One region of the Leptolyngbya sp. ST-U4 genome, then DNA from elsewhere that is predicted to be linked to it. Evidence: riboswitches for the same ligand, from Rfam matches in the RefSeq annotation. Region 1 holds a riboswitch; the other holds the start of a gene.
The links. Region 1 has a riboswitch for cobalamin ahead of NDA02_RS01005 (CbtB-domain containing protein). Riboswitches for the same ligand answer to the same signal wherever they lie in the genome.
Positions count from the first base shown of each region.

Region 2: linked by a shared signal. The riboswitch ahead of NDA02_RS00125 (sirohydrochlorin chelatase) and the one ahead of NDA02_RS01005 (CbtB-domain containing protein) in region 1 are both predicted to bind cobalamin.

Region 1 covers NZ_JAMPKZ010000001.1:238,013-245,588, reverse strand. The annotation lists gene NDA02_RS01020 (ATP synthase F0 subunit B) at 1-509, shown strand, start outside; gene NDA02_RS01015 (hypothetical protein) at 641-862, shown strand; gene NDA02_RS01010 (response regulator) at 874-1,380, opposite strand; cobalamin riboswitch at 1,715-1,885, shown strand; gene NDA02_RS01005 (CbtB-domain containing protein) at 1,903-2,091, shown strand; gene NDA02_RS01000 (hypothetical protein) at 2,313-3,527, shown strand; gene cobW (cobalamin biosynthesis protein CobW) at 3,738-4,820, shown strand; gene NDA02_RS00990 (tetratricopeptide repeat protein) at 4,834-7,122, opposite strand; gene NDA02_RS00985 (ssl1498 family light-harvesting-like protein) at 7,406-7,576, opposite strand.
Region 2 covers NZ_JAMPKZ010000001.1:30,910-38,485, reverse strand. The annotation lists gene NDA02_RS00155 (DUF6391 domain-containing protein) at 1-285, shown strand, start outside; gene NDA02_RS00150 (hypothetical protein) at 341-1,078, opposite strand; gene serS (serine--tRNA ligase) at 1,265-2,542, opposite strand; gene ychF (redox-regulated ATPase YchF) at 2,610-3,701, opposite strand; gene NDA02_RS00135 (MarC family protein) at 3,788-4,411, opposite strand; gene NDA02_RS00130 (hypothetical protein) at 4,673-4,942, shown strand; cobalamin riboswitch at 5,042-5,197, shown strand; gene NDA02_RS00125 (sirohydrochlorin chelatase) at 5,236-6,294, shown strand; gene sipA (regulatory protein SipA) at 6,337-6,579, shown strand; gene NDA02_RS00115 (DoxX family protein) at 6,927-7,475, shown strand; gene NDA02_RS00110 (hypothetical protein) at 7,525-7,576, opposite strand, start outside.

The DNA of each region.
Region 1 (7,576 bases):
AGTTGCTCGATCAGCTTGATCTGGTGCGGCTCAGTTTGCCCGGAGCTTTTCAGGAAGCCACCGAGCTATTGCTGCACAAAGAGGAAGTGCTGCTGGATGCAGAGCAGTATGCCGAGGAAATTATTGAAGCCGCTCAGCAGCGAGCCGCCCAGATTCTGGATGAAATGGGCATTATCCGGCAGGCAGAGCTTGAGGCACAGCGAATCCGACAGCAGGTGCAGCAGGAATGTGACTCCATGCAGCAGCAGACGATCGCCGATATAGAACAGATCCGACGACGTGCCCAGCAAGAGCTAGAAGACCTTCAGCGCATGGCTCTGGCAGAGTGCGAAGAAATTCAGCGCGGGGCAGACGACTATGCCGACCGCGTCTTGCGCGATATGGAACAGCAGCTCAACGAAATGATGCGGGTGGTGCGGAACGGACGGCAGCAGATTTCGGGCGGAACCTCAAATCCAGCGAGTGACAGCTATTCTGCCAACCGCTTTCCCCCAGCTTCACGTTACTAGGTCACTCTTTCTGCTTTAATCCATCAAAACTTCATTCGCGATTGCGGGTTTTCCTCAATTCTGCTGGATTAATGCAGAGGCTAGACTGTAAATACAGAGTTCCCTGAGATTGTCAAGCTTAGAACCCAAATATGACATCAGAAGAGTTTGTTACTCAAGCAAGGGCAGTGCTAGAACAGGCACTGACAAACCTGCAAACCACAACGCTGCTGAATTCACAGCTTGAGCAGCAAATTTTAGAAACTGGGCGTTCCCTGCAAACCCTGAGCTATCTGCTAGATGCCTTGTCCTCATCCGAGCGTTCTGCTGAGAGCGGGCAAGATAATCCACCCAACCACGGTCAGCCTAATTAGTTCAAATTCGTTCAAAACCGATTTTCCTCATCAAATGCAGGTCGGTGAGAAAGTGTTGCTCCTGGGTTTGTGCCTACTAAGAATGCGGCATCGTACAGACGAAGGTTCTGAAAGCTGCAAGATGTGGGCTGCTTTAAGACCGATTCGATCGCCAGACATAGCTCTCTTAAACAGGTCGGCTTCACAAAATAGCGGTCGGCTCCGAGACTCATTGCCCGCTCTCTATCTTCTGGACGCGCACAGGCTGTAACCACAAAAACTGGAATCTGAAGCGATCGATTTGCCATTTCTTGCAGCACCGCGAACCCATCGATATCGGGCAGCTTCAGGTCAAGCAAAATGAGGTCAGGGTGATACACAGAGAGGGTTGCTAGTGCCTGTCTCCCTTCTGTAACGGCTGCAACTCCCACTCCAAAGCAAGTTTGCAGATAGTCCTGCATCAATTCGCGATTGTAAAGATTATCCTCAACTAACAAAATACGATCGCGCTTTTCCTGACTAGCTTGGGGTACAGTCATTGAGGGAAGCAAGAGGAGAGCAAGAGGGGCAGCATTTTTTAGCAATTTAGACTTGCAACAAACAAGGGGTGACTTTGCGATTCATGAATTACGAGTGGATCAGCCCTGAAAGATAAGAATAGTTTTAATTAGTTCGTTTTTTAATTTAATTTTAGTTATTGTACAGTCGATTCGCATCTTTGCAGAGACTACTATTTTTCACTTGCATTGTAGCCTTTAAAGTAAATTGGCTCAGTGATCGCAAGCAGATAGCTACAGCGATAGGGAACATCATCTGTGGTAGGGTGATGAGACGATTAAATTCGTTGGTTCTGGCGGAGAGCAGCCGTCAGAGGTAGATAGACCCTGCAATGGATAAGGAGTCTAGAAAACCGGGGAAAGTTTGGTGTAAGTCCAACGCTGTCCCGCAACTGTAATGAGCAGGCTCGATCGTTCGGCGAAAAAGCTCGATCGTTCGCAGTTCCATCTCTAAGTCAGGATGCCCACCAACGCTCAAAAGTTCACTCAATCTGCGAGGTACAGATGACAACTGCAATGCAAAGCTCCCGGCAGCGCACGATTCAATTTGCGCTTTCGATTCCCGTCCAGTCTGCTCTGTTTTTGTCACTCACTTCAATCACGCTCTGGACGATCTACTTCAGCCCCCATTTGCCCGCACACAATACCCTGCACGAAACCCGCCACTCGATGCTGGGGGTAGGCTGTCATTAGGCAATTCGTAGGATGTTTGAAACGTCAGGATGAGTTTCCAAACCGCTTCCTAGCCTCCTTATTCCAGGGGGAACCTCGCCCACTTCAGGGTTCAACGCCCTAGAGTTGGGGACAGAAAGGGGAATCGTGGGGGCAAGGTGGAGGATTGGATACTGCTTAAACATCTTTAGTGAAGCAGGGGTAGCTTCCTGCAAAATCTAAGGCAACAAAAGAGGCAGCACATGACAACTTCATCGCGCCGTTGGCTCCTGGGCTGGCTTTGCCTGGTGAGCGTTTTGGTGCTAAGTCTTTCAGCTCAGGCACATCCGGAACAGGTTCATCAAGGCATAGCGATCGATGCTCCGGCGGAAGCAGTGCAGTCTAAAACTCCTGTTCTTGCTGGCAAAGTTCAAATTCAGCTTGTCGCGCAGCCGCCCCTGAGCGAAATTGTTCCGGCACACCAGCCCGTCCGGCTCAGGCTTGAGGCAGCGAACCGCCAACACCAACCCGTGCAGAATGCTCAGTGGCAGATCACGCTCAATACGCCTGCAAAAACTCCCTGGCTTTCTAGCGATTTTCCAATGGTTGAAGGAACCACATTGCTTAATGCAAATCTGACTTCCGCAACAAGTCTGCTGGAGCTAGAAACCATCCTGCCGATTCGGGGAAGCTATACGCTGCAAGCCACGATCGCGGCTCCCGGAATCAACGCGCCCGTTGCCCAAACCTTTGTGCTGAATGTGCCAGAAAACCCGGTGAAATATCGCAATGCAGCAACGCTGGCGGTGATTTTGCTGCTGGTGGGGTTGCTTGGCGGTTGGCTCATCGCAAAACAGCCTCGCGGAGGCTCTGAGGAACTGTCTCAATCAGTACGACTGCTGTTGTCGGGGGCGGCAATGGCAGCCATTGTAGCTTTGCTGGTTGTGAACATCAGCGCGGAAAATGCTGAACATTCCCAGCTAGAACCGTTATCTTTAAGCCGGACGACGGCTGAGGTCGGGTCGCTCAAGCTGGAATACCTGGGCGATACGATCGCCACTGTGGGCAAACTGGCAGATCTATCGGCTCGATTGATTGATACCCGCACAAATCAGCCTGTTCAGGATACGACTTTTCGGCTGCAAGCAAAGGATCTAGAGCATGGCATGACGGTGCTGTCGGTCGCGGGCAAGCCCGATGCAAATGGCGTGTTCACTTGGCAGCAGCAGTTTTTTGACGGTGCGCCTCACCAGATTCAAATTGAGGCAGTTTCTCCAGCGAATTCTGCTCCGCTGACGCTGGCTCAGGCGATCGACATCGAAAGCATTGCGCCTCCGTTATCAGTGCGGCTGATGACGCTGGGCTATATGACCGCGATTGTGGGAATTGGGATGGTGATCGGGTTTGGAGCAGGGAGAATGCGATCGGGTTCACGTTATCGTAAAAGTTCTGTCAAGCCAGACACAGGCAGGATTTAAGAGGATGTTTAATTGGGTGTCTAGGCTTTTACACTGCCCCCTAAATTCCCCTCTTGTGGGAACTTTGAAACCTTTCTTAGCGGTTCAGTTCTCTCTAGGTTTAGAGGGTCAGGGGAGCGGTTCGCAGCACAGGTAGCCCGTTTCAAGCATCCTCTAAGAATTTGATCTTCAGGATTTTAAGCCAATATCAAAACTTCAGGAGATTTCACGATGCACAAAATTCCTGTCACGATCGTTACCGGATTTCTGGGCGCAGGCAAAACAACGCTCATTCGGCATTTGCTGCAAAACAACGAAGGGCGACGCATTGCAGTTTTGGTGAACGAATTCGGCGAAGTGGGCATTGACGGTGATTTGCTGCGTTCCTGTCAGGTTTGCCCGGAAGATTCCTCCGAAGCCGCGCTGGACGCTTCTCAGGTTGCAAACACGAATCTTGCAGACAATATTGTGGAATTGACGAACGGCTGTCTCTGCTGCACGGTGCAGGAGGAATTTTTGCCGACGATGCAGGAATTGCTGAAACGGCGCGATCAGCTCGACTGCATTTTGATCGAGACTTCAGGTTTAGCTCTGCCCAAACCGCTTGTGCAGGCGTTTCGCTGGCCTGAGATCCGCACTGGGGCAACGGTAGACGGGGTTATTACAGTGGTGGACTGTGAAGCTCTAGCTCAGGGGCAAATAGTCGGCGATCGGGACGCACTCACGGCACAGCGAGAAGCAGACCCCACGCTAGAACACGAAACGCCGATCGAAGAACTGTTTGAAGATCAGCTTGCCTGTGCCGATCTGGTGCTGTTGACCAAAGCCGATCGCGTAGACCCAGCAAATCAGGCGAAAGTGCAGCAGTGGCTTCAACAAGAGCTTTCTTCGGGAGTGAAGATTGTGCCCTGCCATCAGGGACAGATCAGTCCGAATGTTTTGTTGGGGTTTAATGCGGCAGTCGAATCTGATTTGGAGAATCGCCCCAGCCATCACGATCACGAGGAAGACCACGACCACGACGACGATATTAATTCTGTCCAGGTGATACTCGATTGCGCCTTTGACCCCGCTCAACTGATCGATCGCCTTAGAACCCTGGTGCAGCAGCAGGAAATCTACCGGATTAAAGGATTTGTTGCCGTGCCAAATAAATCGATGCGGCTCGTGCTTCAAGGGGTGGGCGATCGGTTTAACTCTTTCTACGATCGTCCCTGGCAGGGCGAGGAACTGCGCCAAACTCGGCTAGTATTCATTGGGCGGGCGATCGATCGACAGCAGATCGAACAGGCAATGATTCCGGTGACAGCGTAGCCTTGAGACCGGATTACAGTCGGGGCAAAATTTCGGGCAGTAGTGAGGCGGGAATTTTAGAAAGTGCCTGGTTTTGTCCTTCCAGTCCAAGCTGGCTGTAGCAGGCGCGCAGGGTTTGCAGGATGCAGGTGACAGCCGTTTGGCGCAGATCGGACTGCTGCTTCCAGCGTTGCAATGCTTGCAGGTGATGGTGCAGGGCTTGCTCCAGGTGGGAAAGCTGGTCTGCGGTGGCTAAACCAAGCTGAAGATCGGTAGCAAGCTGATAGTGGGCAAGTCCCTGGTTATTGTGGGTGGCAGCTACGTCAAACGAAATGACTCCCGGCTGCTGACCGAATTTCTGCGAGAGCTGCTCGATCGCTTCCAGAGCAGTCTGGTATGCCCCAATTGCTGCCTGCAAATATTCCATCCGATCGGCAGGCGGATCAGTATGGTTTGCCAGATGCCAGAATGCCGTGCCCAGATTGTTTTGCGTCGCAGCAAATGCAGCCGGAGCCGTGGAGGGAGTGCGATACTTTAGGGCAATTCGATACGCCGAAACTGCCAGCAAGAGCCAGTCACGCGGATGCTCATACTGTGCTAGATTCCAGAACGCCGTACCCAAATTATTTTGAATCATGGCAAAGTTGAGCGGGTCTTGCGCTGGATCGTAGTAGTGCAGGGCTTCGGTGTAGGCGGCGATCGATCGCTTCAGGTTGTCGAGCGGCTGCTGATGCTGTGCCAGATTCCAGTAGGTGGTTCCCAGATTGTTTTGTGTTGAGGCATAGCGCAGCGGGTCAGATTCCGCCGGACGGTAGCGCAGGGCTTCTTCGTAGGCTTTGATCGACTGTTGCAGCAGGGAAGCCGTGTTGCCATAGCGGGCAAGATCGCCATAAGCCGTGCCCAAATTGCTCTGCACCATTGCATAATTCGCTTCCTGCTCAGGCAGCCGAACCCGATCGAGGGCAAGGTGATAGGTTTGCACGCTCTGTTCTAGATACTGCTGCACCGTTGCCGGCCCTTGCCGCTGCATCAGGCGTCCCAGCATCCAGTACAAATTGCCCAGATCATTCAGCACGTCTACCCAGAGCAGCGACGCTTCTGGCAACCAGATCAAACACTGTTGATAGGCATCGATCGCCTGCTGATACAGTTCGACTGATTCTAAGCCCTGATCAATCTGATCGCAGTACAAATTACCCAAAAGCCGATAGGCAGTTGCCATCACCGCAGGCGAAACAGACTGACGCTGATAGGTTTCGATCTGCTGAAGCAGTTCCTCTGACTGCCAGGGGCGCTCGAGCAGATTAGCGATCAGGGTTTGCTCAACAGAGGCAGGGGCAGTAGTGTCTGAGACGGTGATAACGGGGGCGGCTGTCTCTTCGGAAAACTGCGAAGCGATCGAATTAGAGGGCGTTGACTCAGAAGCGATCGAATCGGCAGTTACGTCCTCGGTGGGTAAGACAACGGCAGGCAAGACAGCAGTTTTTGCTCCTGGCTCCCCAGATGACAAAGCAGGGGTTTCTTCAGCTTCATAAAGCTGGCTTAAATCTTGCGCTAGGCTCAACCAGGGATTAATGAACTCTGCAAGTTCGGGAACTGCCGTTTTGCTGTCCTGCTCCTTGCTGTTTCCGGTTTGATTTTTGGAAGACTCACGCTCTGCTTCAGATCGGGCTTCGTCCTGTAGGGGTTTGGTTAAAGGCAGCCCGGAGGATTGGGCGATCGAAATTCGCTCCGGTAAAATTGCGGCGAGCGGAGTGGGATCACCCGTAAACTCAAACACCCCTGTCCGACATTCCCAGAACTCTGGCATAGACTCTGGCAGCGTTTGAAACCATGGCTGCGTTAGCCACAAAATTACCCCTGACTCAACCCAGCGCAGATTTCGCTCTACGCCCTGAAGATGGGTCAGAAAAATCCGCTGGACGCTAGCAGGCTGTCGCGTGAGTTTCTCCGTTCCCAAAATCTGGAAGACGGGCAATGGGGCACGCCAACTTCCCTGCCGGGGCGGGGGAAACTGCTGAAGCCACTGGGCAATTTGACCGATCGGACTAGGATCGTTGAGATCCAGATGCAGGCTGACAATGCGTGGATAAGTGCGCTCTGGACTGGCGGATTGAGCGAGATTTTGAGCGGCACTAATCGTTTTGCTGCTTGTTTTACTCAAGTCTGCCTGAAGCTGAGCCGCTAATCGATCGCGCAGCGGTAAATCATCGCACACAGCGATAAACACCTGACGACGTAGTTTGAGGCTCAAAGCGACTTTCAGGCGTTGGTAAGTTTGCTGATTCAGTCCAAGAATCGTTCGGTAGGGAATTTCTGTCATGGTAGGGAATTCCAATTGCACCCGCCGTCGGCGTATATTCCCTATACCTGGTTTTGCAGTGCCGCTCAGGATAGGCGTAAAAAATTACTGTAACTCGATCGACTTCAGTTCAACAGCAAAAAACCAGGCATTCCCCCAAAGAGCACCTGGCTTTTATTTAGAAAAGATTCTTTTGCTTTTAACTAATGTTCTTGATAAACGCCTTTAACAAAACACTTTGAAAAAAACGCTTTACAGAAACTTCCCAGACGCAAGGGCAGCGTTCTTGCAACAGGTCAGCCCCTTAGGAAACCGCAACCGCAATCGCCAGCAGCCCGCCAAGCAGCGCAACCGCGACGACAGCCAAGACGACGTATTGAACCTTTTGCTTCTGCGTCGGAGCCTCTGCCTGATAAACCTTCGGCTCAACCGCAAAGTTATTCAGACGACCGCCTTCTTCGGTGGTGTATGGCAT
Region 2 (7,576 bases), 210 kb from region 1:
GTGCATCCTCGCTGTGGCACGAATATGTCGGTAGGAATGCTGCTCACCGCAGGGCTGGCGATCGGCACTCATTTGGTGCTGCCGCGTGAGCCGATCGGTCAACTGTTGGGACTAGGGGCAGCCACAATGACGGCAATGCAGCTTGCCCCAGAACTGGGCGGCTGGGCACAAAAGTATGTAACGACCGCAATTCCGTTTAATCTGACGATCGAAGGAATTCATTTTCTCGGTGAGCGTCAGGGCTATCCGACGCATTTTGTCCGGGTAAAGTGGATCGATCGCTAAGCCCTGATGATTGGTTGGTATTGACTAGTAAGTTGTTGGCTAGATAAGCTGCTGACTAGTAAGTTGCCGATACGGGCTGAATGTACTGAGAATTCGCACGAACATAGCAGCCGTTGCGCGTCAGCATCCAGGGATTGCCGTTGGCGACTGTGAAGGCGTTGCCTCCGCGTGTCTCTGCCAAGATCTGGTCATTCGCTCGATAAACCTGCTTAATTGCACCGTTAGGCGTCTCGCGACAGTTGAGCTGACCGTCTGAAGAAACCACACGCCAGGGAAGCCAGGTCACGGTTCCGTTAGTCTGGCTCATCCAGGTATTGGCATTTTGTGCGGTGAAGTTACCGCTGCGATCGGGACGGGGCAGGGATTCCTGAAGGCTCAGTGTGAAGGTTTGACCAATTGAGGGACAGCCCGATCCGCCTGTGACCTGCCAGGTTGCTTGTGCCCCAACGCGATTGGCGACTCCAGGCTGCTGCCGGGAAATGCGAATATTTCCAGTACAGGTAAGGTTCGTTCCGGGTCCGCTGGTGCGATCCGTAAACGTGCCGCTATAAACCGTTTGTCCGGCTCCAGCACTGGTACTGGTGATGTTCATGTCGCCCATCCACTGCCGACCTGCGCTTTCTGTGAAATAAAAGCCGCGCCGGGTCGTGTTACCGGTCTGTGTGGCTTCTTCTAAAACGATCGTGGTTTTTTTGTTACTGCTTTGATAGGTAGAGGCAGCGGCAGCAGGAATTAAATTTAGCGATGTTGTCAGACTCAGTCCGAATACAGCAATCCAGCGAGAAAGTTTCATAACTGTAGCGATCAATTTTCAGGTTTGCAAAACAAGAATCAGCCACCCGATGCAAGGAGTGAACTGAATGCTCTGAATAGAACTACAGCGATCGAGCCTGGTTTTCCAGAGCTGAAGTGATATTGGAGCTGGTTGAATGACCCGTCGATCGAGAATGCAGCTTTCAAACTTGCTTCTCACTGACCTTTAAAGCACATCGCGCTGCAAGTAAGACTGCAAGACCTCTGGAACTTTTACCGTACCGTCCGGCTGCTGATAGTTTTCCAAAATTGCCGCCATTGTGCGACCTACCGCCAGACCAGAGCCGTTTAGCGTGTGAACAAACTGCGTCCCCTTTTTGCCTGCTTCCTTAAAGCGAATATTGCCACGTCGTGCCTGAAAATCTTTGCAATTCGAGCAGCTTGAAATTTCGCGATACTTGCCAGACGAGGGCATCCACACTTCCAGGTCGTAGGTCTTTGTGGCTGAAAATCCTAAATCTCCCGTGCAGAGCTGAATGACTCGATAGGGCAGCTTCAACGCCTGCAAAATCGCCTCTGCATTTTTCAACAGCGTTTGATGTTCTTCCTCCGACGTTTCCGGCAGCACAAACTTGTACATTTCTACTTTGTCAAATTGGTGCAGCCGAATCAGTCCGCGTGTATCTCGCCCATAGCTGCCCGCTTCACGGCGAAAACAGGGCGTGTAGGCGCAAAAATGTTTGGGTAGCTCTGTCGAATCCAGAATCTCGTCACGATACAGGCTGGTAATCGGCACTTCTGCGGTAGGAATGAGCCACAGATCATCGTTCTTGCACTGGAAGCTTTCCTCGGCAAACTTAGGGAGCTGCCCCGATGCCGTCAGCGTTTCAGAATTCACCAGAAACGGCGGCAGCACTTCGGTATAGCCTGCGGCAATGTGGGTGTTGAGCATCAACTGAATCAGGGCGCGTTCCAGAGCGGCTCCTGCTCCGATCAGCGACACAAAGCGGCTCTGGGCAATGCGGGTCGATTGCTCAAAGTTGAGAATCCCCAGCTTTTCGCCAATTTCCCAATGGGGCAGAATCTCTGAATTTGTTGGCAGGTACTCATCACCCCAGCGGTACAGCTCAACGTTCTCCTCTTCGTCTTTGCCGATCGGCGTACTTGGATCGGGCAGGTTAGGAATAGTGAGAACAGTTTTCTCAAGTTCTGCCTTGATCTCGCGCTCCTGTGCTTCTAGCTCGCCGATTTGCGCCTTAAGCTGATTGCCCTCTTCTTTCAGGGCTTGGATTTCGGCATCATCCAGTTTGGCTCCAGACTTCATTTTCTGCCCGACAAGCTTGCCGATTTCATTGCTGCGTGCCTGAAGCTGCGATCGTTTCACCTCAATTTCGCGCTGCTGGCGATCAAGCGAAAGTAGGGGAGACAAATCAAACTTGCCCCGCAAACTAAGCTGTGCCTGAAACGCTTCTGGATTTTCCCGTAGCTGCTTGAGGTCGATCACAACGGCTCCTCGACAATTTCAACCGAATTACTGCCAATAAATCAGGATAGCCTGTCTTGGGCAGAACCTAAACGTTAAAGCGGAACAGCATTACATCGCCTTCTTGCACCGTGTAGTCTTTACCTTCGCTCCGTACCAAGCCTTTTTCCTTGGCAGCCCCCATCGACCCGGTCGTAACCAAATCGTTGTAAGCCACGGTTTCAGCGCGAATAAAGCCTCGCTCGAAGTCGGTGTGAATGACGCCTGCCGCTTGAGGAGCCACCATTCCGGCTTTGATTGTCCAGGCACGAGTTTCTTTAGGTCCAGTCGTGAAGTAGGTGCGAAGTCCAAGCAGATCGTAGGTGGCGCGAATCAGAGACTTTAAGCCGCCTTCCTGCACACCCAGCGATTCGAGAAATTCAGCGCGATCGGCTTCTGGCAGTTCCACCAATTCCGCTTCGACCTGAGCCGATACAACGACGACCTGAGCGTTTTCTTGCTTTGCCAGCTCCCGGACGCGATCGACCCACTCGTTACCGCTTGCCAGATCATCCTCGGAAACGTTGGCGGCATAAATCACGGGTTTGCGGGTTAGCAGTCCCAGCACTTTGATCAGCAATTCTTCTTCTTCGTTTAGTTCAACCTGACGGGCGGGTTTGCCTTCGTTCAAGACAGGAACCAGCTTTTCGAGGACGGCTAATTCTGCCTGAGCTTCTTTACTGGTGCGGGCTTGCTTGCGGACGCGATCGATCCGGCGATCGATTTGCGCCAGGTCAGACAAGGCCAGTTCCAGGTTAATAATCTCAATATCACGCACCGGGTCAACCGAGCCTGCAACGTGAATAATGTCATCGTTGTCGAAGCAGCGCACCACATGCACGATCGCATCAACTTCGCGAATGTTGGCAAGAAACTGGTTGCCCAAGCCTTCGCCTTTGCTTGCGCCCTCGACCAGTCCAGCGATATCGACAAACTCCACCCGTGCCGGAATCACTTCTACTGAATCAGAGATCTTTGACAGCACTTGTAGCCGCTCATCGGGCACAGCCACCACTCCGACATTCGGTTCGATCGTACAAAAGGGAAAGTTTGCTGCTTCCGCCTTTGCATTTGCCACCAGCGCGTTAAACAGCGTGGATTTGCCTACGTTGGGCAGTCCGACAATTCCGGCTCTCAGCATGGTCTAATCCCAGGTCTATCCCTTTCAGGTTCATCTAATGTTCATTGTCCAGTGTGCCAGGTTTTGGGCGGAATCGACTATTTCACCTAGCCCCATCCCGAATGGGTTGCCTGCGTCATCAGCAGTTCCCGGATGCCAGAGCTGCCAATCTCGATCGCCAGAGCCGCCAGTAGAAAACCGAGAAGCTGAGTTGCAATGACTGCGCCTTCGGCTCCAATGAACTTATCAATCCAGGTTGCCTGACGAAAGATAAACCACGTCACTGCCATCGCCGCCCCAATTCCAGCCGCCACGCTGAGGTGTCCTACCGCAGAAGGCGCATTCGACATAAGAAGCATGACGGTGGTAAGGGTTCCGGGTCCGGCAAGCAGGGGCAGAGCCAGGGGAGTAATGGCAACGTCGCGTCCCTGTTCGACGATCGGTTGATCGAGTTCACCTCTGAGCATATCGAGGGCGATCATCAGCAGCAGCAAACCACCCGCCACCTGAAGCGACGCCATGCTGATATGCAGATAATTGAGAATGTATTTTCCGGCAAAGGCAAAGGTCAGGATGATCAACGTGGCGATCAAACTGGCGCGATCGACCACCCGGTTTCGTTCCGGCAGCTCCATCCCTTTGGTTAATATCAAAAAAATGGGTGCATTTCCCAGCGCATCCGCCAGCACAAACACGGCGATAAACGTTCGGACAAAAATCGAGATTTCGATGGAGAGTTCCATCAGCCGCTCACTGCTCCTAAAATTTCTCTTTTAGCGTAGCTTGATGGATCGATCGCTTCATCCTGCCCTTGGTTGAGTCGGGGAGGGCTTTGAAACTTCAGTCCTTGGAAATCTAACTAAAAATTCAACCTGTCTGCTGACAGTTCCCATTTGACAGTCCCTATTAGGATCCCAATCATGATGATTTACACAAACCGCAGCAGCAGCGATAGACTGATGAAGATGTCAAGGTAACGAACTGTTAAGCCTATGCGTTCTCGATCGCTGGTAGACCGTTTGCTGGCAGTTAGCCTTTTTTCAGCCTCATCCCTGGGAACTTTGGCTTTGTTTGGCTCCGTGCCGATGCTGCCTCACCTCACAGCACGACTGGCGGCAATGTTGCCTGACCTCTCTGAGTTCGCCCGTGATGATTTGCCTGCTCAGCCGCTGAGTCAGCAACCAGGAGCGTGGGTCGCCCAGTTGCCGAATGAAGTGCAGCCTCGATCGGTCGATTTGCTGCGAGACCGCGTGCCTCGTTAAAGTATGGTTTCTTAAAGTGTGGCTTTCTAAGGTTAGGGATGAACGCAATCCCCCACCCCACCATAGAGGCTGCTGGCGGAATGGGATAAGATAGCTTGGCAAACGTGAATCGCCGCAAGGGTGGGAAAGTTCGGTGTGAGTCCGACGCTGTGCCGCAACTGTAAATCTCAGCCGTGAATCTTAACGATGAATCTCGATCGTGCGTTTCAACGCTGAGTCTAAGCCAGGATGCCGCCTTGCTGGTTTTTCACTCTATTTCCTGCGCTGCACGGGAAAAGGGTTCTTGAGATATGATGCTTTCCTCTGATATTTCTGGTTCTTTTGCGGAAATTACCCCGCAGGATTCGCTTAATCTTGCCGATCGCGAGTCTGTCAGCGCTGTTCAGCTTGCGCCGCTGCCGTTGCACCGTCCGGTGCTGCTGGTAGGACATGGAAGCCGCGATGCTGATGGGCGGCAGGGCTTGCTGGACTTTGCCGAAGCATATCAGGCTCTCGATTCGTCGCGTCCGGTGGTTCCCTGTTTTCTGGAGTTAACGGAACCGACGATTCAGCAGGGAGTCGATCGCTGTGTCGAGCAGGGCTATACCGAGCTTTCAGTGCTGCCGATTTTGCTATTCGCCGCGCGGCATAACAAATTTGACGTAACCAATGAACTCGATCGCGCCCGTCAGCGGCATCCGCAGGTCAAGTTTCACTACGGCAGGCACTTTGGTATCACGCCAGGTATTCTCGATCTATGGCAAACCCGATTGGTAGAGCTGGATCAGCCCCAGTGGAACCCTCAAGGAATCGATCGCAGCGAGACAGTGCTGCTGTTTGTAGGACGAGGCTCAAGCGACCCCGATGCCAACGGTGACGTTTATAAAATGGCGCGGATGATGTGGGAAGGTAGCGGCTATCACACGGTCGAAACTTGCTTTATTGGCATTACCCATCCCCGTCTCGAAGAAGGCTTCCGCCGTGCCCGTTTGTACGAACCGAAGCGGATCGTAGTGCTGCCCTATTTCCTGTTTACGGGTGCGCTCGTTAAAAAGATTTTCAACATTGTGGACGAGCAGCAGCAGCTTCACCCTGACATTGAGCTGACCTGTCTCCCCGAAATGGGACTGCACCCCCAGCTTTTCCATGTGCTGCGCGATCGAGAAATCGAAACCCAGCTTGGTCAGGTAAACATGAACTGTGAAATGTGCAAATTTCGGCTGGCGGCGGTCGGTCAGGGAGACGCGCACGGACATTCGCACGATCATGGACATTCTCATGATCACGGACATTCGCACGGTCATGCTCATGAGGCGATCGACCCCTATGCGGAGCCGGAACAATACCATCAGCGGATCTGGAATGTGCCCTAGCTGAGAGCGATACACTAAAAACAGCAGAGTGAGGAATGGGCAATGTCAGAGGCAAAACCAGAGACTAAAGAATTTACGGTGGGCGATCGAGTGCAGGTCGTGGTGATGCCGCCTTATCTCAAAACGGCTGACCCGATGCCAATGCTGCGTCCTCCCAGTTTGATCCAGCTTGGTGAAGAAGGCGTTGTGATGGATCGCCGTCCCGGCAATTACTGGGGCGTGAAATTTGCCAGGGGAATTTTTTTGATGGAAAGCCAATACATCGATCGCTTGTTGTCTAAATAAGCGAATCTGACTCTAACCGTCCCTTAACATTTCACTCTTCATTCTTCGCGCTCAATTGGGTATAACCTTGCTCCGTCTGCATCTTGTGGACGGGGTTTTGTTTTATTGCGGTTGCCTTTATCGCTGTTCCTGATTGCAGGAGCAAAATTTAGCTCTCATTTTCTTGATTATTCATTAAATTTTGTTATATTTCTTAATATAATAGTGAGTGTAGGCTCACGATAATCCCCAACGAATGATTTCCAGGGGAAAACTGCTTCACATCGCTAGCCTCGCTCCCAGGTTCCCTGGCACTGCATGGTTCGCTTCGCTCTTTTTGCACTCATCCTTCCTCATTTAGATAAGCTATGAATCTCGCACAACGTCTTACTGCGACGACGATCGCGGTTCTTCAGCCCAATTTCACGCCGAACTACCTGTCTCAAACTGCCTGGACAATTTTGCGGGTCGTGGCAGGTGTCGTGATGGTTCACAACGGAATCGACAAACTCTCTAATATCGAAAGTTTCGCTCAGGCATACGTTCAAGTCATTGGGCTACCCTTCCCGATCTTTTTCAGCTATGTGGCAGCCCTCACAGAACTGGTTGGCGCACCGCTGCTAGCACTGGGATTTCTCACCCGTCCAGCGGCACTGGGTCTGTTTTCCACCATGCTGGTCGCGATGTATCACCATGTTCTGGTTGCAGGCTTCAGTATTCCTTACCTGGAACTGTCGATGCTGTATGCTGCCTGCTTCCTGTTCTTTGTAGTGAATGGGGCAGGTTTATTCTCGGTGGACACGCTGTTGGCGGGTTGGTTGAGCGCAGCTTCAGCGTCTCCGGTTCCGGCACTGGGGGTCACCACCTCGGCTGCATCTGTTTCTCAATCTGCTTCTCAGGAAGCAGCCATTAAGTAAATAGAAGTCGCTTTGGCGCAGCAGTAAACCGATCGTCCTAAAACCTTGCTCAAGCTGTGAGTCTGGAGGATGGCACTGTGAAGTGCTGCACTACTGCTCGA